DNA from 4 places in the Hyphomicrobium sp. GJ21 genome. Region 2 is predicted to be linked to each of the others. Evidence: predicted binding sites of a transcription regulator. Region 2 holds the regulator's gene; each other region holds the start of a gene.
The links. Region 2 encodes PhoB, which activates phosphate uptake and scavenging genes when phosphate is short. Its sites were predicted from a motif close to TGTCATNNANCTGTCAT; they were not measured.
Positions count from the first base shown of each region.

Region 1: the regulator PhoB is predicted to act here: its motif matches at 1,475-1,491, upstream of HYPGJ_RS02955 (PhoX family phosphatase).
Region 3: the regulator PhoB is predicted to act here: its motif matches at 3,299-3,315, upstream of HYPGJ_RS13395 (ceramide glucosyltransferase).
Region 4: the regulator PhoB is predicted to act here: its motif matches at 3,389-3,405, upstream of HYPGJ_RS16545 (UDP-2,3-diacylglucosamine diphosphatase).

Region 1 is NZ_CDHO01000001.1:624,467-629,998, reverse strand. It holds gene HYPGJ_RS02960 (bifunctional aminoglycoside phosphotransferase/ATP-binding protein) at 1-1,335, opposite strand, end outside; gene HYPGJ_RS02955 (PhoX family phosphatase) at 1,540-3,543, shown strand; gene galE (UDP-glucose 4-epimerase GalE) at 3,598-4,593, opposite strand; gene bcsS (cellulose biosynthesis protein BcsS) at 4,719-5,532, opposite strand, start outside.
Region 2 is NZ_CDHO01000003.1:838,292-843,823, forward strand. It holds gene pstC (phosphate ABC transporter permease subunit PstC) at 1-868, shown strand, start outside; gene pstA (phosphate ABC transporter permease PstA) at 870-1,721, shown strand; gene pstB (phosphate ABC transporter ATP-binding protein PstB) at 1,718-2,506, shown strand; gene phoU (phosphate signaling complex protein PhoU) at 2,548-3,261, shown strand; gene phoB (phosphate regulon transcriptional regulator PhoB) at 3,286-3,990, shown strand; gene HYPGJ_RS12340 (zinc ABC transporter substrate-binding protein) at 4,010-4,990, opposite strand; gene HYPGJ_RS12345 (DUF1007 family protein) at 5,180-5,532, shown strand, end outside.
Region 3 is NZ_CDHO01000003.1:1,071,051-1,076,582, reverse strand. It holds gene HYPGJ_RS13405 (apoptosis inducing factor family protein) at 1-1,155, opposite strand, end outside; gene HYPGJ_RS13400 (DNA starvation/stationary phase protection protein) at 1,176-1,703, opposite strand; gene HYPGJ_RS13395 (ceramide glucosyltransferase) at 2,068-3,234, opposite strand; gene HYPGJ_RS13390 (hypothetical protein) at 3,358-3,621, opposite strand; gene HYPGJ_RS13385 (hypothetical protein) at 3,856-4,035, opposite strand; gene HYPGJ_RS13380 (hypothetical protein) at 4,032-4,355, opposite strand; gene HYPGJ_RS13375 (UDP-glucose/GDP-mannose dehydrogenase family protein) at 4,699-5,532, shown strand, end outside.
Region 4 is NZ_CDHO01000003.1:1,723,303-1,728,834, forward strand. It holds gene HYPGJ_RS16525 (hypothetical protein) at 1-195, shown strand, start outside; gene HYPGJ_RS16530 (hypothetical protein) at 375-557, shown strand; gene HYPGJ_RS16535 (class I SAM-dependent methyltransferase) at 580-1,224, opposite strand; gene HYPGJ_RS16540 (DUF3419 family protein) at 1,235-2,479, opposite strand; gene HYPGJ_RS16545 (UDP-2,3-diacylglucosamine diphosphatase) at 2,524-3,336, opposite strand; gene HYPGJ_RS16550 (hypothetical protein) at 3,465-3,698, opposite strand; gene HYPGJ_RS16555 (CCA tRNA nucleotidyltransferase) at 3,791-5,047, opposite strand; gene HYPGJ_RS16560 (hypothetical protein) at 5,051-5,347, opposite strand; gene HYPGJ_RS16565 (CoA pyrophosphatase) at 5,344-5,532, opposite strand, start outside.

The DNA of each region.
Region 1 (5,532 bases), on a different contig from region 2:
AACGACCGAATGCCCAGTCGCGACTATGGCTGCGGCTTCGCTCAACTGGGTTGCGTAGACTTTTTCCGATATTTCGCTGCGATAGGCCTCAGGCGGCAATCTGGTCTCGGCTGAAACTTGGAACATCCGCTTGCGAATGCGATCGCTCGCAAGCACGCGGGCGCCCGGTGCATTGCCGATGCGATCGGCGATCATCGCAGCGATTGTGGATTTTCCCGTTCCACTCAAACCACCAATTGCGAAGAGACGCGCGGACTGCGGCTCAAGCAAACTCCCTGCGAGTTCAAAATACCGTCTCGCCTGCGCCGCAACACCCTCATCGTTCAAGCCCTGGCCTTGGCATTGCGTCGCCAGAACGTGCGCGCGGATCGAAGCCCTGACCGCCATGAAGAACGGCAGCAGCGCAATGCCGTCGTCCTCATCCGCATGATCGAAGTATCGGTTGAAAACCAGGTTAGCTGCTGAGCTTTCACCGATATGCCAAAGATCCATCAGCAGAAAAGCCAAGTCATACAAGACGTCGATCGTCGCCATAGCATCGTTGAATTCAATACAATCGAAGAGCGTTGGCGTGTTGTCGACGAGGCAGATATTGCCGAGATGCAGGTCGCCGTGACAGCGCCGAACCTTTCCCGCCGCCCCACGACGATCGAGAAGTTCGCGATGGCGATCGAGCGTGGCGTCTAACGCGGAATTGAGCCCGACAACGTTCTCCCTTCGGAAAACATCTGTCGTCGCGAAGGCCGCAGCATTGAGCGCGAGCACATCGGCCATGATGGCGGCCCCGGAATTGCCTCGGCTGACTTCGGCCACGGCGTGAAAGCGCGCAATCGCGTTCGCAGTCTCGGTCAACAGCGAAGGCGTCAGCATGCGCCTCTTCGCCATCCGCTCAAATGACATGTTCTCGTCGAAACGCAGCATCTCGACCACAGCATCGAGAAGAGGACCATTCCCATCGAGCGCGAGAGAGCCATCCGGCTCGGCCGTGATGCGGCGAACACCGAGATAGATCGCCGGAGCGGTTCTTCGATTGAGTTCCACTTCCCGCTGACACGCGGCAAGACGAAGCTCCGCTGTCGAAAAGTCTACGTAAGGCAGCTTGACGGCGCGCTTCAGTTTGAACGCGCGCGGACCGATTAACAGAACAATAGAGATATGCGTCCTGATGATCGCAACATCCGACTCCACCGTGCCCTTCGGCCGCGTATTGCGCAGAAAATCGACGATAGCGGTCTGGTCATGATCGAGCACCATGCGCATCTGTTTCCTTCCATTCGCGGCGCGGAGCCAGCTCGAATTGAGGTATGGGCCGGCGAACAGCAACGCGTTCGACATGCGGATGCGATCTCCCGCACATCCAATCTCGTAAGCCAGCACGCTATAGCAACACCCGGCGCCAAGCGATGAGCACAGGATTCGCGCGGCGTTTGGAAGCGCGCCTCCTCGCAGATCCAGCCTCTTTGCCGCTGAGTCCTGTCGCGAATCCGTCAAGGGAGGCCTCTAGGCTGGTGTCCCCGAACAGACGTGTCAGGATAAGCCATGAGCGCCGACGAACGACGTGAATCGCCTTTTGCAGCCAGCATGCTGGAGCACGCCGACGCCCCGCCGCGCAACACGTCCGGCAACCCGACTATGGGCGAGATTATCAGCCGGCGCTTTTCGCGGCGTGAAATTCTGCTGGGTGCGCTCGCGGTATCGGCGATCTCGACGACGATCGGCGCGAAAGCATTGGCCGCCGCTGAAGCCACCCAAGCGGAGACCAGCCAGTCCGCGTTTCACTTCATTGAAGTCGAAGCCGGAGTCGACGCGCATCATCATGTCGCCGAAGGCTACGACGCCGATGTTCTCCTTCGCTGGGGCGACGCGCTTTTTCCGGACTCGCCAAGCTTCGACCCGGCGCAGCAAACGCCTGAAGCACAGGCCCGGCAGTTCGGCTACAACAACGATTTCGTCGGCTATCTGCCGATGCCCGACGCGGCCGATCCGTCATCGCACGGCGTGCTGTTCGTCAATCACGAATACACCAATCCGCATCTGATGTTTCCCGGCATCGTCGAGATCAAAGACGGCAAGCTCAGCATGCACGCCGCGACGCCCGAGCGCTTCAGCATCGAAGCGATGGCGCACGGCGCGACGATCGCAGAGATCCGAAAGATCGACGGCAAATGGGCTTTGATAAAAGACTCTCCCCTTAACCGGCGCGTCACATCCGCGACGGAAATCCATCTCTCCGGACCGGTGTCCGGTACGGATCGCGTCAAGACAAACGCTGATCCAAGCGGACACAAAGTCCTCGGCACACTCAACAATTGCTCCGGCGCGATGACGCCTTGGGGAACCTTCGTCTCGGGCGAAGAAAACATTCACGGCTACTTCTCCGGCGCGCTGCCGGAGGGCCACCGCGAAACGGCGAACTATCAGCGCCTCTCCATTCCATCGGCGCCTTATGCCTGGGGCCGCTTCGAAGATCGGTTCGATCTTTCCAAAGAGCCGAACGAGGCCAACCGTTTCGGCTGGGTCGTCGAAGTCGATCCGTTCGACCCACAGTCCGTTCCGAAAAAGCGCACCGCTCTCGGCCGTTTCAAACACGAAGGCGCGGATAACGTCGTTGCAAAAGACGGCCGCGTCGCGGTTTACCTCGGCGACGACGAGCGCTTCGATTACGTCTACAAGTTCGTTACCGCAGGCCGCTTCGATCCGACGAACCGCGCGGCGAACATGGAACTGCTCGACGCGGGCACGCTGCATGTCGCGAAATTCTCGGCCGACGGATCGGTTCTCTGGCTACCGCTTGTTTTCGGGCAAGGACCGCTCACCGAAGCTAACGGTTTCAGCAATCAGGCCGACATCCTGATCGAGACGCGCCGCGCGGCGGACCTTGTCGGCGCTACCAAAATGGATCGCCCCGAGGACATCACGCCCCACGCCGCGACCGGGCGCGTCTACATCATGCTGACCAACAACACGAAGCGAAAGCCGGAAGAGGTCGACGCCGCGAACCCGCGCGCCGAAAATGCCTTCGGGCATATCATCGAAATCATCGAAGATGGCGGCGACCACGCAGCAACGCACGGCCGCTGGGAAATTCTGCTCAAGTGCGGAGATCCGTCCGTCGCGGCGGTCGGAGCGACATTCTCCACCGAGACGAGCAAAAATGGTTGGTTCGGTATGCCGGACAACGCAGTCGTCGATTCCGCAGGACGGTTGTGGGTCGCAACCGATGGCAACGATGCCAAGGCGACCGGCCGCGCCGACGGACTTTGGGCCGTCGACACCGACGGACCATCACGCGCCACGTCGAAGCTCTTCTTCCGCGTGCCGCACGGCGCCGAAATGTGCGGCCCTTGCTTCACACCCGACGACACGACGGCGTTCGTCGCCGTTCAGCATCCCGCTGATGACGGACCGGATTGGCCTGAGTTCGGCCGCTATTCGTATTACGAAGATCTTTCGACGCGCTGGCCGGACTTCAAACCCGACATGCCGGCGCGTCCGTCCGTCGTCGCCATCACGCGCAAGGGCGGCGGCAAGATCGGAACATGATGGGAAGCCGCGCCGACAACGCCAGGCCGATGCCTGAGCGACAACGACGCTTTGCTAGGTGGCCGAAGCTTTCAAGCGATCGACGCCGCGCTCCCAGTTCAGCGCCTGGAGCACGATCTCATCGAGATTGTCATGCTGAGGCGTCCATCCGAGCGCGTCGCGAACCTTGGACGATGCCGCAACGATCGCCGCCGGATCGCCGGCCCGGCGCGGCGACAGCACGACTTTGAAATCGTTCCCCGAGGCGCGCTTCACCGCCGCGATGACCTCGTGCACCGAATACCCCTTCGAATATCCGCAATTAAAAATCTCCGACGCCCCGCCGCTGCGCAGATATTTCAGTGCCGCCCGATGAGCGGCCGCCAGATCATTCACCTGAATGTAGTCGCGAACGCACGTTCCATCGGACGTCGGGTAATCGGTCCCGAAGACTTCCATCTGGCCGCGCTTGCCGACCGCAGTCTCGCACGCGACCTTGATCAGATGCGTCGCTTTCGGCGTCGACTGTCCCGAGCGGCCTTTGTAATCGGCGCCCGCGACGTTGAAATAGCGCAGCGCGACGAAGCGAAAATCGTGCGCACGCGACGTATCCGCGAGCATGATTTCTGTCATCAGCTTCGACGATCCGTAAGGCGACATCGGCGACAGCGCCGCCGTTTCCGTGACAGGATTTTCCTTGGGATTGCCATAGACGGCGGCCGTCGACGAGAAGATGAAATTTTTGACGCCGCATTCCACGGCCGTCGCAATCAGCCCGCGCGACTTGACCGTATTGTTCAGATAGTAGCCGAGCGGATCGGCAACGGACTCAGGCACGACGATCGATCCCGCGAAGTGGATGATTGCGTTCACATCATGGTCGCGGATTGTTTGCCGAACGACGTCGGTGTCTGCAATATCCGCCACGACGAGGTCTGCACCCGGCGCGACGGCCCAGCGATAGCCCGTCGACAGGTTGTCGATGACGACAACGTTCTCGCCGGCATCCAGAAGTTCGAGAACCATATGGCTGCCGATGTATCCGGCGCCGCCCGTGACCAAGACGCTCATGACGTTGCAACAACCTTCCGAAGCATTTCAAAATATAATCGCACAAGAAAAAGCGCCCCCGTTGGGAAACGGAAGCGCTTTAAATCATCGTCGGCATGCAGCCGGAGCTTGCTGCCGGACGGCCATCAGTAGTCGAAGCGGACCATGCCACCACCGTAGAGGCCTTCGCCACCGCTACGGGATTCGCCGCTGTCGTTGACGAACTGATTGCCGATATTGAACGTCAAGCGCATCGGAATTTTCGGCGTCACGTTATAGCGCAAGGTCGTGAACGCACCGACGCGCGTTGCCACGTCGCCGTCGTCATCAAGAACCGAGGCTTCCGGTCCGAAGATGACGCTTTCAGCACCGAACATCTTCTGGAAGTTATAACCGAGCCGGCCCTGTGCCCAATACGAATTGAACGCCATCGAATAGCTGGTTTCGAACGAACCGTAGAACCGATCGTCGCTGGTGTCGTCGGTTTCGAGTTCGAAGGCAACCTTCAGGCCGGAGTCCGTGCCGCGAACGTCGTTGTTCAGATCATCCGGCGACAGGTGCACGTCGCGCACTTCGTAACCGATATAGGCGGTCGCGCTCCATCTGTCCCGCACCCACTGATAACCGAGCATCACGTCGAGAGAGCGGTCTCTGGCATCGATCTTGGTGCCGGCGGGCGCCGATGCACCCGGATCAGGCGTGAACACGCCGCCCGTCGCCCGATAATCGTAGTCGGCGATGATGCCTTCCGAGCGCAGAACAAAGCCGTCGGTGTAGAAGCCGCCGTTCAGCTTGGCGAGCGCACCGGTATAGAAAGCCCAGGCGTGGTTCGCACCCTCGACGCCCGCGTAGCTGATGTACTTGGGACCTTGCGTATCATCGATTTCACTGCCCGGGTTCAGAACCTCCGAACGGCCGAGCTTGTAGACCAGCGATGCGCGTGCCGTCAGAAGCGACGGA
Region 2 (5,532 bases):
CGTCCTGGCGCTGCTGACTGCGATTTTCGGGTCTCTCATCGCCGGCGGCTACCTCGCCTTCTCGACCTTCGGCTTCAGCTTCCTGACAACCGAATCCTGGAACCCGGTCACGGAAAAATTCGGCGCCGTCGCGCCAATCTACGGAACGATCGTCACCTCCGCGATCGCCATGCTCATCGCCGTGCCGATCAGCATCGGTATCGCCGTATTCCTCACCGAACTCTGCCCGATGGTGCTGCGCCGGCCGATCGGCATCGCGATCGAACTGCTCGCCGGCATTCCGAGCATCATCTACGGCATCTGGGGCCTCTTCTTCTTCGCCCCCTTTCTGCAGCGCAACGTGCAGCCCGAGCTGATTGCCTTGTTCAAGGACGTCCCCGTCCTGAATAGCCTTTTCGCCGGACCGCCTTACGGCATCGGCATCCTGACCTCCGCGCTCATTCTCGCGATGATGGTGCTGCCGTTCGTGACCGCCGTCTGCCGCGACGTGTTCGACACCGTCCCGACCGTGCTCAAGGAAGCCGCTTACGGCATGGGCTGGACGACGCGCGAAGTCGTGAAAAACGTCGTCATTCCCTATACCCGCGTCGGCATCATCGGCGGCGTCATGCTCGGCCTCGGCCGCGCCCTCGGCGAAACGATGGCCGTGACCTTCGTCATCGGCAACGCACACCGCGTTTCAGCTTCCATCCTGGCGCCGGGCACGACGATCTCCGCGACCATCGCCAACGAGTTCACCGAAGCAGTCGGCGACCTCTATACCTCGTCGCTGATCGCCCTCGGCCTCATCCTGTTCTTCATCACCTTCGTCGTTCTCGCGCTTGCACGGCTCATGCTGATGCGCATCGAGAAGAAAGCGGGAGCGTAACATGGCACTCGACCGTGGCCGGTATCAGCGCCGGCGTATCAGAAGCAGGATCACCGTCTGGCTGTGCTGGGCGGCGGCAGGCTTGGGCCTCGCGATCCTCGGCATCATCCTTGCGACGCTGCTCTACAAAGGCTTCGCCGGGCTCGGCATCAATGTCTTCACCGAGATGACCCCGCCGCCAGGCAGCGACGGCGGCCTTCTGAACGCCATCGTCGGCAGCCTCATCATGACGGTCATCGGCGTCCTGATCGGAACTCCGATCGGCATTCTCGCCGGCACCTACATGGCCGAATACGGACGCTACAGCAAAGTCACGTCGTTCGTGCGCTTCATCAACGACATTCTGCTGAGCGCGCCGTCGATCGTGACGGGCCTCTTCGTTTACGAATTGCTGGTGCGCCCGATGGGACACTTCTCGGCGATCGCCGGCTCTGCCGCCCTCGCCGCGCTCGTCATCCCGACGGTCGTCCGCACGACCGAGAACATGCTGCTGCTGGTTCCGAACACGCTCCGCGAAGCGTCGTCCGCTCTCGGTCTCCCGCAGTCGCTGGTCATTCGGAAAGTTGCCTATAAGGCGGCGCGCGCCGGCATGATCACGGGCGTGCTGCTCGCGATCGCCCGCATCAGCGGCGAAACCGCACCGCTGTTGTTCACATCGCTGAACAACCAGTTCTGGTCCACCAACCTCAATGCTCCGATTGCGAGCTTGCCGGTGGTCATCTTCCAATACGCTCTGAGCCCCTACGAAGATTGGCAGCGTCTCGCCTGGACAGGCGCGCTTCTGATCACAGTCGCGGTTCTGACAATGAGTATTCTCGCACGTTGGCTAGGTTCTTCGAGGTCCCCACAATGAATGTCATGTCCAAGGACGTGGACTCCGCGCTTACGGAAAAGATTTCCGTCCGCGATCTGAAGTTCTTCTACGGGTCGTCCCTGGCCCTGAAGTCGATCTCCATGCCGCTCTACGAGCGTGAGGTGACGGCGTTCATCGGACCGTCCGGTTGCGGCAAGTCCACACTGCTGCGCGTTCTCAATCGGATGTACGATCTCTATCCGAACCAGCGCGCCGAAGGCGAAGTCCTGTTCGATGGCGAGAACATTCTCAATCCGCGCCAGGACCTGAACCTTCTTCGCTCGCGCATCGGCATGGTGTTCCAGAAGCCGACGCCGTTCCCGATGTCGATCTATGAAAACATCGCCTTCGGCGTCCGCCTTTACGAGCGCTTGCCGAAATCCGAGATCGACGCCCGCGTCGAAAGCGCGCTCGAAAAAGCCGCTCTCTGGAAAGAAGTGAAGGACAAGCTGCACAGCAGCGGCCTGAGCCTTTCCGGCGGCCAACAGCAGCGCCTTTGCATCGCGCGCACCGTCGCGATCCGTCCTGAAGTCATTCTGTTCGACGAACCGTGCTCGGCGCTCGATCCGATCTCCACGGCACGCATCGAAGAATTGATCGATGAGTTGAAGAACGAGTTCACGATCGCGATCGTTACGCACAACATGCAGCAGGCGGCCCGCGTCTCGCAGAAAACCGCATTCATGTATCTCGGCGAACTGGTCGAGTTCGGCGATACGAAAAAGCTGTTCACCAATCCCACGGACACCCGGACGCAGGACTACATCACCGGCCGCTTCGGCTAGTGACCGCTTCCAGAGGCCAACGAATTTTAGGACCGACTTAGATGAACGAACACACCGTCAAGTCATACGAAGACGAACTGAAGCTGCTCGACCGCCGCATCGCCCAGATGGGCGGCTACGCAGAAAAGCTTCTCGTCCAGGCGATGGACGCCCTCGAACGCCGCGACCCGAACCTCGCCGAAACGGCTGTTTCGAGTGACGCGATGCTCGACCAGCTCGAGCGCGAGGTGCAGGAGCAGGTCATCCTGATGATCGCCCGCCGCCAGCCGCTCGCGAACGATCTTCGCCACATCATGACGGTCCTCAAGATCGCGGGCGACCTCGAGCGCATCGGCGACCTCGCCAAGAATATCGCCAAGCGCGCGCTGGCCGTTGCTTCCGAAGCCTATCCGAAGCCGTTGATGACCGGCATGCGCCACATGACGGAAATGGTGCAGGCTCAGCTGCGCGACGTTCTCGACGCGCTCGCCACCCTCGATGCCGATAAGGCGATGAAGGTCTGGCTGAGCGATGAGCAGGTCGACGCGATGTATAATTCGCTGTTCCGCGAGCTTCTGACCTACATGATGGAAGATCCGCGCAACATCGGCCTGTGCACGCATTTCCTGTTCGGCGCCAAGAACATCGAGCGCATCGGCGATCACACCACCAACATTGCCGAGAACATTCATTACCTCGTCCACGGCGTTCCGATCGCCGATGACCGTCCGAAGGGCGACCGCACGTCGTCGACCCTGATCACGCCTCGCGAATAATCGAAGGAACCAAGGCGTAATATCATGGCCGCCAAGATCATCGTCGTCGAAGACGAAGCACCGCTCGTTGAGCTTCTGAAGTACAATCTCCAATCCGAAGGCTACGACGTCGTGCACGCAGCCGACGGCGAGGAAGCCGAACTGCTCTTGGCGGAACAGAGCTACGACCTCGCGATTCTCGATTGGATGATTCCGAAAATCTCCGGCATCGAGTTGTGCCGGAGACTTCGCAATCGCACCGAGACGCAGAACCTGCCGATCATCCTACTGACGGCGCGCGGCGAGGAAGCCGACCGTGTGCGCGGACTGACGACCGGCGCCGACGACTATGTCACCAAGCCTTTCTCGGTTCAGGAGCTGATGGCGCGGATCAAGGCGCTTCTTCGCCGTGCCGCTCCCGAGCGCATGAGCGACATCCTCGTCTCCGGCGAAATCGTCATGGATCGCGGCGCCCACAAGGTCACCCGCGGCGCACGCGAAGTTCGCCTCGGCCCCACCGAATACCGGATGCTCGAAGTCTTCATGGAGAGCCCGCGCCGGGTACTCTCGCGAAATCAGCTTCTCGACCGCGTCTGGGGCCAGTCGTCCGAAGTCGACGAGCGCACGGTCGACGTCCACATCGGACGTTTGAGGAAATCGCTGATCCGCGGCAACGAAAGTGATCCGATCCGCACGGTTCGCGGCGCGGGTTACGTCTTCGACGGCCGCGAGGCCGAAGCGCCGGTCTGACGCCGCGCCGCCAGCAGCGTCAGCTTTCCGCGTCGAGGCAGCGCGCGATATTGCGCGCCAGCCCATGCATCAGATCGAAATAGAGATCGGGGCCAGGCGTCAGCATCAGCCCTTCGGCGTCGAGCGTTCCCGAACGCGCCTTTGTTGCTTCCGTCACAGCGCTGATGAGCTTCGGCTGGAAGTCCGGCTCGCTGAACACGCAGACGGCACCGAGCGAGACGATCTTGCGCCGAACTTCCGTCAGACGCCGCGCGCTTGGCGGAATGTCCGGGCTGACGGTGATCGAACCGACGGCGTTCAGCCCGTAGCGATGCTCGAAGTACTGCGTCGCATCGTGAAACACGATGAAGGGTTTATCCCGCGCGCGACTGAGCTCTGTCGTGATGTCCTGGTTCAACGCATCGAGACGCCGATCGAGCGCCGCGGCGTTGGCGGCGAGCCTGGCGGCATGCTCCGGATAACGCGCCGAAAGCGCATGCGTCACACTCGCCACGATCGCCTTGGCGTTGCGCGGATCGAGCCAGATATGACCGTCCTTGCCACCCTCCTCATCATCGTGACCGTCATGTGCTTTGACGTCCGCGTGCTCTTCGTCGATCGCGTGCATATGGACGTGCGGCTCGAACGTTCCGCCGCGCCGTTGATCCAGCAGCGTAATGCCAGGCGCGTCCGCGAGCGTCACCACGTTGACGCTCGGCGGCAGAGTTTCCACGATCTTATGCGTGAAGGGTTCCAGTCCGTCTGACGTACGGATGAAAATATCGGCATCGTTGATCGCGCGCGCCGTTGAGGGTCTGAGCGTAAACGTGTGCGGCGACGCCGCGCCGTCAACGAGCAGCACCGGCACGCCGACACCCGCCATGACCTCGCTGACAAGCGCATGGATCGGTTTGATGGTGACGACGACCTTCGGCGTCTCCGCGGCCGCTCCGGCGCCGGAAAAGACGGCTGCCAGCAGTATGAAGCCGGCTCCGACGCGCGCGGGACTGAATTTTGCCATCGAAACCCTGTCGAATGCTATAAACATCGTATAATATAACAAGCCGAATAAAACGCCCACAAGCCAAAACACGTGCACACCATCGGCTGATGATTGATCCCGGTGTCGCATTGTCGCCACGTTCGCAATGCGACGGTAAAGGGCGGCGCCGAAGCGTCGTCACGTTGCGGCAGGATACGAGGTCGGCGAGTGATTTTAAGCAATAAACGGATCAGCGTGCTTTTCGCTCTCGCAGCCTGGCTGATACTGCCGGCAGCGGCGTCGGCTCATCCGCATATGTGGATCACTTACGAGATGACCGTCGAATACGATAAGGGCATGGTCACCGGCGTCGACCATATCTGGTCGTTCGACGACGCTTACGCGGTCATGGCGCTCGAAGGTCTCGATACCAACAACGACGGCAAATACGATCAGGCAGAGCTTGAGCCGCTGTTGAAGGTCAACATGGATGGCCTCAAAGACTTCAACTATTTCACCGTCGCAAAGCTCGGCAGCGAGACGCTGCAGTTTTCACCACCCGAGAATGCCCGTCTCGAATA
Region 3 (5,532 bases), 230 kb from region 2:
CAGATACTGATCGACGACGACGCCGTTGTCGATCGTCAGTCCAGCAGCCTTGGCGAGTGCGGTATCCGGCTGAACGCCGATACCCGCGACGACCAGATCAGCGGGAATCCGATCGCCTGACTTCAACGTCACCATGTCTTCGTCGATCGCCACGGCCGTCGTTCCGAAATGGAAGACGACACCGCGCTCTTCATGGATCGCACGGATCATGTCGCCGAGTTCGGCGCCAAGAACGCGTTCGAGCGGGCGCGACTGCGGGCCGACGACGTGAACTTCGATGTCGCGCGCGCGGAGCGATGCGGCCGTTTCAAGCCCGATGAAGCTCGCGCCTATGACAACGGCACGCTTCGCATCTTTGGTTTTGGCGAACAGCGCGCGGCTATCATCCAGCGTACGAAGATAATGCACGTGCGGCAGCCCTGCGCCGGGGATATCGAGGCGAACGGGTGCCGCGCCTGTCGCCAACAATAGCGCGTCGAAAGCTACGTGGCTTCCATCCGCGAGCGTTACCTCGCGCTCAACGGTATCGATCGCAACGACGCGCGTTTTGAGCCGTACGTCGATCTTCTGTTCGTTGTAGAAGTCCGGCGTTCGGAGTGGGATCCAATCCTCGGAGGCGTTTCCCGCAAGATAGTCCTTGGAAAGATTGGGTCTGTCGTAGGGCAGCGCGTCGTCGGCGCTCAGGATCGTAACGGTGCCTTTGAACTCTTGCCGGCGCAGCATTTCTGCTCCCGCATTGCCTGCCGCTCCGCCCCCGACAATCACAACCGAGCGAACATGACTGTCGGGCTTGACCTGCTGCTTTGGTGATTTCTCGATCTTTTCGCGGACGAAAACTGTTTCGCCGCTTTCCTCGATCCGGAAGCAGGATACGGGGTTGAGCGCGGGCGCGCGCAACGCTTCTCCTGTCCGCAGGCTGAAGCACGCATGATGCCAGGGGCAGCGAACCGTGTCGCCGACCAACAATCCCTCGGCGAGCGGCCCATTGTAATGCGTGCACGTGGCGCCGACGGCGAATATTTCGGCGCCAGTTTTCGCGAGCAGAACAGCTTCGCCATCAAAGTGACCGAGCAGCATCTTGCCGTCCACGATGTCCGATGCGGGAACACCGCGCGCGAAATCCGGGCCGGAAAGTTGCTGCTCGTTCGATGACATGCCTATTCTCCGTCGTCGTATTATGCGCCGTTCGGCACCTGCCGCGTTGCTTCAAACAGGAACCAGACGCGACGCTCTGTTTCGTCGATCCAATTCTCGAGCAGGCTCGTGGTTGCCACGTCGTTATGCTCGTCGCAGAGGTCGTGTACTTCCTGCATCGAACGGACGAGCTGCATGTTGTCGTCGCGCAATTCGGACAACATGTCCTCAGGCGTGACGTAATCGGCGTCGTTGTCGAGGACGCGCTGCAGCTTGGCGATCTGGCCGGTCGAACGGAGCGTGGTGCCGCCGATCTTGCGGGCGCGCTCGGCGATGTCGTCGGTCATGTTGAAAATCTGCGTGCCCTGCTCGTCGAGCATCAGGTGATAGTCGCGGAAGTGCGGACCGGACATGTGCCAGTGGAAGTTTTTCGTCTTCACGTAGATTGCGAATACGTCGGCGAGAAGAATGGTCAACGCACCGGCAATGTCCTTGATCGCGTTATCGGAGAAGATCGAAGGCGTATCGAGAGGCGCCTTGCGCCGGGCTTTGGCGGATTCGGGCTTCATGACGGTCTTCCTTATGATGCGGGTTGGCTAACGAGGGGGAGAGTCGATCCAACAGACGTACCGTGACTGGTTCGGCGAGATGGACAACGCGCAACATAATTATTCGCTCCGTTCGTTACGATTAGCTGATCAATTTTTTTTGTTTGAGCTGCCGCTCAACCAGCATCATGCCGCCGCCGGCCCGGCCAGCTGAATCCAGGCATCCGAGCAATTGACGACGATCAAGCTTTGGATGTCCGATTGAACCCGAAGGTTCCTCGGCCCTGCACATGCCCGCGCCAAAATGCGTTAATGCTCGGGGTTTTATTGAAAGGCGATGCAATCGCGTTGAGCCGCTTGTGTCGCGTGCGGGCTCGGCGCGGCGTCAGCGGTCGCTAGTGGCGGCCAGCGCATGGCTCGGTGATTGCGAGATCTCTTGACCCTTCGCGACGCTCATGTCGTTTCCGCGCCAGACGAACGTATCGCCCGACCAGCCTTCGAGCCAAAGCACCGGCAACAGAAGGTCTCGCGTCATCCATGCCAGCGGCGACATCAGGCGGAGATGCCAACCTGCGACGGATGCCAACACTGCTTCGGCTCCGTACCAGACGCCAACGAGAGCCGTCAGAGCCACGAGCGGATCGACATCGAAATTCGCCGCGGCGGCGACGCCTGCCAATATCGGAAAAAAGCTTCCGGTGAAGACCTCCGGCGCATAGAATAGCTGGAACGTCGCGCGCCGCAGGCGGGCCCAGCGCACCTGCCGGTCCCACACTTGACGGAGTTTGCGCGGGCCCAGTGGCTGCTCGAAAGGCCGGTCGACGAGGCGCACGCTCAAGCCGCGCGCGCGGACGATCTTCGTTGCCGCCGCGTCTTCGGCGATTTCGCGGCCCAGCGCTTCGATGCCGCCAACGGCGTCCAGAATATCGCGCCGCCAGAGCATCGATTTTCCTTGCGCGAAGCCGAAGCCGACTGCGTCGGCCGCCGATTGCCATCGCGCCTGATAGGTATTGAGGAACGCGCATTCGAGCTCGGCTTGAAAACCGATCGGACGACTGCCGACCGGCGGCGAGCACACCAATCCGACGCCGGGTCCGAAAGCCGCGAACATATCGTCGAGATAGTCAGGCGGCATCAGGACATTGTTGTCGGCTAGCACGATCCAAGGATGGCGCGCGGCTTCCCAGCCTTTGACGACGTTGTTCAGCTTTGGATTGCTCGTTGGACGATCGTCGCCAATCAGCAGCCGCGCCGGAATGTGCGGATGTTGCGCGATCAGCTTGCGAACCAGAGGCACGGCCGCATCGCCTTCGCGCGCGGCGCAGAAGATGATTTCGTAGGAATCGCTCTGAAGCTCGAATGTCGAGCGCAGAGTCAGCTCGTCGAAATGGTCGATACCGCAGACGGGCCGCACGATGCTGACCGGCGTCGATTCCGGTTCGCGGCGCTTTGTGCGCGCGAGCACGCGGAATAGTGCGAGAGCGATGGTAATGAGATGTATTGCCGTCGCCAGGGCGCAAAAGATCAATGCCGCCGTCGCCAATCCGGCCATCGTGCCTCCGTCGCAAAGCCTATCGCTGAATTTCAGGATTTGATGAAATTTCGACGACGGATCGGCGACGGGTGCATGACAGGAACGCGAGTTGGCACGCAGCGCGGCGAAAGAGGTTTCGTCTCAGCCAGCCGGCGGTCTGTTCGTGAGACGCGTGTAGAGTGACGTTGCTCCGTAAGCGCCGAGTAGCGCCAGCGCCACCATGCCTGCGACCGAAGGGAGTCCTTCGTTGAGACCCGCGTTGACGAGGCCCCAGTATGCAATCGCCGAGCCGATAAGGCCGCCGATTGTGCCGAGCACGATGTTCGCGAAGCCACGCAAGGAAAGGCCGTACAAGAGCCCAACGATGATGCCGGGATAAAGTGCAGGCCAGAAATGATCGCCCATGAGAGCCCCTCGCTCCGAACGCTGAGATAGCTGCATCGTCGATCGGCGCGCCGGATGTCAAGCGACGGCACCAAAGACGCGGCTGATCGCGAGCCGTTGCACGTCACTTCGCAGGACAGGCTCAAACGAAAAGGCCGGAACGAAAAAACCGGCGCGTTGTGCGCCGGTTGAAGTTTCTGCTCGCTCTAACGAGCGGCCAAGTCCAGGAGTGCAAAGCGTGGCTTAATGGAGGTGTCAGAAATCCGGTTCCGGTCCGACGGCCGCGATCGCTGGCAGTGGGTCCCATACCGCCTGGTTGTTCCCGGTTTCAGTCTTCTGCTGGCGCGAAAGAATGTAAACTTCGCGGGAAACGCGCGTTTTAATGCGCTTCGGCTGGCCGCGCAGCCTCTGGAAATAGCTGTAGCGTTCACTCATAGCGACGCGCCCTCCAGTGCAGCTGACGCGTGACGACGCCGGCGACGGCTGACCGCGTGTGCGATGGCTGCACGCTCCGCGAGAAGCGCGTTTGCGAAACGGCGGCCTTCGAGCGCGTGATAGCTGCGAAGAGCCGCATGAAACTGATATTCGCGCTCGCCATCTTCGCGAATGATCACGCCGGCCTGGTCGTCGCCGACTTCAATGACATACGATTTGGACATGAGTTCATCTGTTGCCGGCGGTTGCGCCAGCATCCTCTGGTCATCAAGTTGTTGGGTCAGTGCGTTGAACTGCGGGAACGTGATCAGCAGCCACAACAACAGGACATCGGCGCGAATGCGCCCGGTATCTTGGCCAGGGGATCTTTGATCAGGTCAGTCATAGCGGTCTCCATCTGCGGAGCCCACGGCGTGCGTGAGGCTTAGCGTTTGATGACGCGGCGCAAGTCGCTTCCGAAATCACCGCGGCCGACGCAATGGCGCGCCGACAGATGCAAGAAAGCCGAGTGGCCTCGTAAAGTAAAAGAAGAAGAAGTGGATTGCTTTTCGGGGCGGTTCTGAAACAAATCGCGCACCCGAAACAAACGGCAGTGCAGCAAGGCGTCCGCCTGTCGCCAAGTCATTGTTTCAGCACAGATTTATCGCACCCTGGGGAGCCTTTATGAAGATTTGCATGATCGGAGCGGGTTACGTCGGGCTCGTTTCGGCGGCCTGCTTTTCCGATTTCGGGTGGACCGTAAACTGCGTCGATAACGACCCCAACCGATTGGCCGCACTCAAAGCCGGGCAATCTCCGATCTATGAGCCGGGTCTGGAAGCGCTCATGGAGCGCAACGTCAAAGCCGGACGGCTGGTGTTCACGGACGATCTCAAAACATCTGTCGCAAATGCCGACGTTGTTTTTCTCGCGGTTGGAACGCCGATGCGGCGCGGCGACGGCTATGCGGACCTTTCCTACGTCTTCTCTGCGGTCGAGGAGACAGCGCAATATCTCGACGGCTTCACCGTCATAACGACCAAGTCGACGGTTCCGGTCGGCACAAGCCGCGAGATCGAACGACGACTCAAGGCGAAACGCCCTGATGCGGATGTCGCGGTGTGCTCGAATCCGGAATTCCTGCGCGAAGGTTCGGCGATCCAGGACTTCACGCATCCCGACCGCGTGCTCGTCGGAACCGACGACCCGCGCGCACGCGACGTCATGGAACGCCTTTACAAACCGCTCGCGCTGCGCGGCTCTCCGGTCATGTTCGTCGAACGGGAATCGGCCGAGCTCGCGAAGTATGCCGCGAATGCGTTTCTCGCGCTCAAGATCAGCTTCATCAATGAAATCGCCGACGTGTGCGAAGCCGTCGGCGCCGATGTGCAGGAAGTTGCATCGGCCATCGGCCGGGATCGGCGAATTGGCGACAAGTTTCTGCATCCGGGTCCGGGTTATGGCGGCTCGTGCTTCCCGAAAGATGTCTCGGCGCTGGTCAGAACGGCGCGCGAAGCG
Region 4 (5,532 bases), 890 kb from region 2:
GCTGCACCGGAATCCGAGGCTGCTCCCGCCGAAGAGGCAGCGGCGGAATCGGATCAGCCTGCGGCCGAGCATTCGGCAGATGCCGACGCACCAGCCGTGTCCGAAATTCCTGCCGAGGACAAGGCTCTCGTCGCTGAGATCGTCGCCAATGGCGCCGGCACTCTGAAACCGGACGCACCCGCAGCAAATCCTTGATGCGCCGCATCTCGTCCTGACGCATCCGCTAGGAGCACGCAGAAAGCCCCATCCCGCGGGGCTTTCTTTCATGTCCATCGCGATTCATCGATCACATTTTATTTTCGGGACTTTTCAATCGCGGCTCTAGGAGCCAACCTAAAAGCACTCCGGGACGTCAACCAGAGAGAGGCAAAGCGATGGATGCCGTCGAAATTCAAGCGCACGCGCGACAGCTCTATGAAGCTCATGGCGCAAAAGCATTGGCTGAAGCTGCCCACAGAGTTCGTGAATTCGAAGAGCGCGGCGATAAGCGTCTCGTCGATGACTGGCGGAGAATTCAGTCGGCGCTGCAATTGATGCGCGGTCCGCACGTCAGCTGACGGATGCCACGCGTCGAATTCTTCAGCGACTGATCTTTGCCATCGCCGCGTAGCCGAACCGGCCTTGATGGAACGAGGATACTAAGCCGTGCCTCTCGGCCACGGCGCGCACGACGTCCTGTAAGTTTCTACGCGGCGTCACGCTGAAGTGCGCGAGCCACGCAAGCATCGCCTTGCGCGCGACGTTCGGCATCTCGTCCATCGTTCCGAAGTCGACGACGTGCAACGCGCCGCCCGGCGCAAGCGTTGCGGCTGCCCGATCGAGCACAGCTTGCCACGCGGGAATCATCGACACCGCATACGAAATAAAAATTCGATCGAACGACGAAAGGCCGAACAGTGCCTGCGGATCGAACGCCGTCGCGTCGGCTTGTGCAACTTTGATCCGGTTGCTCTCGCCGCTTTTCGCGATCGAGGCGCGCGCGGTTTTCAGCATCTCCTCCGAGACGTCGAGCCCGAAGAAGCGCGCGTTCTGATAACGCCGCGCCGCGCAGATCAGATTGCGCGCCGTCCCGCAGCCGACTTCGAGCACGGTTCCGTTCGCGGGCGGCATTAGGTCGGCGATCATCTGATCGCGTCCCAGAAGATAATGCCGCCGCGTCAGATCATAAATGAAGCGCTGGTGCCGATAGATGACATCCATGGCGCCGGCAGCGGTGTCCGACATCGGCGCTCCGTCAGTCGCGTTTCAGATAAAGGTGGAAACCGCCGTAGATCGCCGAGCGATCCTTCGCGTGAATGTCAGCGGAGCGCGCCGCATCGTACGTCCAGCGCTCGAGCAGCGCACTCGAAACGCGTCCCGGAAGAATGCTCGGCTCGCCAGCGGTGCGGAAAATGACCCGCGCACCCGGACGCGACGTGCGCGTGATCTCGCGCCACAGCGCGTTGAGCGTCGCATCGTCCATCCAGTCTTGCGCGTCGAGCAGGATATAGCGATCGAGGCTTTCGGCGGGTTCGTTCGACAGAAAGCGGATCATGTTGTCATGGACGACGGTCACGCGGTTCGTGCGCGTCTTGACTGCCAGGAAGTTTGCCTTGTCGAGATAAGGCGGGCAGGGGCCTTGTCCTTGCGGAGCGTAACGCCGCCCAAACGCCTGCCAGGCGAAATAATTGTCCTTGAGATCGAAGCCCGTCGCGAGGCGCTGGGCACGTTCCTTCAGAACCTCCGACATCGGCCGCGCGCCGTTGTCCGACAGCGCATCGTACTGCACGGGCGGGATGCCGAGCCCGAACAGAGAAGCCCGGTTGGACGTGATCCAGCGCAGCAGCGGATGGTCGAACGCCGGCCCGATCTCGCGATCGAAAATCTCGCGCTGCTCGTCGATCGTTTGTGCGTCTAGAATGCGCTTCGGATTGGCTCCGAGCATGCGCGCCATGACGTGTCCGCTCGTGATGAAGCGGCCGAGCAGTCCATAGCGGTAGAAATTGCGCGCGAACCGCGAGATCCGCCGCCGTCCGCTGATGTCGCGGCCGTCCCAATAGGCGCGCGTCTCGGCATCGAGATGCTGCGCGATCAGATCGCGATAGAGATGCACGTTACGGCGATCGTCGGCGGAGCCGAAAAAGCGATAGAACGTTGCGTGGTTCGGAAGGTGCTGGGCGGCGGCGAGCTTCAGCTTCAAAAGCGCGATATGCGTCTCGTTGAGATCGATCGCGATGATGCGAGCCGGGTTTCCAGTCAGATAGCTCATCACGTTGCAGCCGCCGGACGCGATCGTCATCACGCGGCTTTGCGGCGTGAATTCCAGCGCTTCCATGTCCGCGCGTGGGTCTTCCCAGATCTGCGGATAGACCATCGAGCGAAAAGCGAATGTGAAGGTTCGTTCGAGAAAGCCTGCCGCGCTCAACGCGCGGTTATGGTGCACAGCCTCGCTGAGCAGGTCGACGCTGGTCGGTTCGAAGACTTTCGCGGATACGTTCACACACGATCTCCCTGATCGCCGCTTTCGCTACGGCGTTTGAATTCTTAAGCGGCTTCGATCAGCCAACGCCCTGACGCGGCCTGCGTCGCGCGCTGACCGATGTGCTCTTTCCATCGGATGATTTCGAATTGGCCGTCGAAGCGCTCGCCGATCGCGGTGCAGCTTTCGACCCAATCCCCGCAATTGAGATAATGAATGCCGTCGATCATGCGATTGTTGGCATGATGGATGTGGCCGCAGATGAGGCCATCGGCCTCTCGGCGCCGCGCTTCGGAAGCGAGCGCATCCTCGAATTCGCCGATGAAGTTGACGGCGCTTTTGACCTTGAGTTTCAGGAACGCCGACAGCGACCAATGCCCAAGGCCCAGCATGCGCCGCGCGTAATTCAACGGCACGTTCAAGGCCAGCGCCGCATCGTAGGAACGGTCGCCGAGGAACGCGAGCCAGCGTGCGTAACGCACCACGACATCGAATTCATCGCCGTGCAGAACGAGGTAGCGCTTGCCGTTGGCGCCTTCGTGAATGGCGTCGCGGCGAAGTTCGACGCCGCCGAAGTTCATGCCCGCGTAGTCGCGCAGCCCGTCGTCGTGATTACCGGGAATGAAGACGACGCGCGTTCCCTTGCGCGCCTTGCGCAGAAGCTTTTGCAGAACGTCGTTGTGACTTTGCGGCCAGTGCGGTCCGCGACGGACTTTCCAGAAGTCGACGATGTCGCCGACGAGGTAAAGCTGCTCGCTTTCGACGTAGCGTAGAAAATCGAGAAGGGCTGGCGCTTGCGAATTGCGCATTCCGAGATGGACATCGGAAAGGAATACGGCGCGGTAATTCAGTTCCCCGGATGCGGTCGCGGCGCTCAAGTTCGGCCCCCAATCGCCAAGCTTTTCATGCCAAGCGAAGGACGGGATTCATGTTACACGCGTATGACGGCAGCCTGCGACGCGTCGCGAGGGCAGCGGTTAATTTCGCTCAGATGTGGCGGCGCGACTTAAAATTCAATGCGCTGGAAAATGTGTTCCCAGACGAACAGGAGCGCCGTGTCGACTACGCCAACCATCAGAAATGCGAGAGAGATCGGGTAGGTCGACGATTCAGGCAGACCGAGTTCAGTTCCTCGGGTGGCGACGGCGAGAGCCGCAGTGAGACTGAAAAGTGCGAGAATTGCGAAAACGACTTGAACGAATTTTAGCGAGCGAGCACGTTCGTGACGAAAATTATCCATCCGGGCATTCCCCTCGACGCGATACAAACGAAACCCCGGGGTGGGACCATAAACACGGTGCTGAGCAGTTTGAAGTAAAATTTAATGCTTTGTTAATGAACTTCGTTTGTCGCGAAAGCTTCAAACTTTTCTAATTGCAAGGCGCGATCGGTCGGAAAAGCCGCCGCAATCCACCACGCCTCGAACGCCCTCAGTATTTCGCCGACGGCCGGGCCCGCTGGTATCCCGAGAGCGAGAACGTCGCTGCCGCTGAAGGGCAACTTTGGCGGGCTCCAGCGGTCCGCCAGAAGCGCGCGCTTGCGCCAGGCAGCCTCAGTGGCGGAAGCATTCGATCGCGCCCACGCGACGACCACGGCCCGTCTAAAGGCCTCCGTGCCGAGACGGTAGAGCGCGGCACAGGCAGCGGCTTCGGGCTGCGCGGGATCGAGACCCGGATCGACGCTTGCCGCGGACCGGAGTGCAGACGCTTCGTTATTGGAAAGGCGGAGCCTCCGCGCCAGCCCATCGACATCGCCCGGGCCTGAAACGGCGAGCGCCGCCAGTCCGCAGATCACGTCCGGCGGTTGACCGAGGCCGGCCTCGATTGCCTGCAGCCGCGCCAGCCGCTCGGGATGCAAGGTGCCGGGAAGCACGAGCGCCAGAATTCCGCTCTCGTGCATAGTCCGAACGACCTCAGCGGCGTAGGGCGCCGCGAGCAGCTTCAGGAACTCCGAGCGAACGCGTTCGGCGGCGAGCTTGCTCAGGCCTTGCTTGAGCTTGATCGCGGCCGCCAGACCGTCGGCGTCGAGGTGGCCTTTGCCGTATTCGGCGCTGAAGCGAAAGAACCGCAGGATGCGCAGGTAGTCTTCACGAATGCGTGCTTCGCCATCGCCGATGAAGCGCACGCGCCGCCTGCGAAGGTCGGCAATCCCGCCCATCGGATCGTAGATCGTCCCATCCGGCCCGCAATAAAGCGCGTTGATCGTAAAGTCCCGTCGCTGCGCATCCTCGTCCCACGACTGGGTGAATGCGACGGTCGCATGGCGTCCGTCGGTTTCGATATCGCGCCGAAGCGTCGTGACCTCAAATCCAACGCCCTCGGAAACGAGCGTCACCGTGCCGTGCTCGATGCCTGTCGGATGCGCGCCGAGACCCGCGCGACGCGCAAGCTCGATGACGGCCTCCGGAACAGCCGGCGTTGCAAGATCGACGTCGATGACTGGGCGATCGATCAGCGTATTGCGAATGGCGCCGCCGACAACGCGAACCTCCGCCTGCGCCGCATCAAATGCCGCGAAAACGTTGCGAAGAGGTTTGGCGTCGAGCCATCCTGCAATGAGGCGCGGACCGGTCGCGGTGAGCTGCGTCATGACTCAAGGTTTTTCGGGTTGCGGTTCCTGCGCGCGAATTGTTCGGTCGGGTTCGAGATTTTTATCGTGCATCGATTGCGGAACATAGACGTCATTCGGCGCATTGGAGGTCCGCGTTGAGAACGCCACGAGCGTCGTCAGCATGAGCGCAGCGCCCGCGATGAACAGCTTGAGCAGCGGCGCATTGCTTATGATTTCGCCGAGGCCTTTCCATTCATCGTCCCGGAATGCCACCCACGCGATGTAGAACAGCGTCGGCAGCAGAAAGAAAAAGATGTTCTCGAAAACGATGCGGATCATGCGCTGAACAGTCTCCGATAAAGCGCGCGGATGATTCCGGCGGTCGCGCCCCAGATATAGCGTTCGCCGTAGGGCATGGCATAGAACCTCCGCTCGTTGCCGCGCCAGGTTCGGCTGTCGATTTTATGGTTGGCTTCGTTCATCAGAAACTGAAACGGCACTTCGAAAATGTCGGCGACTTCCGC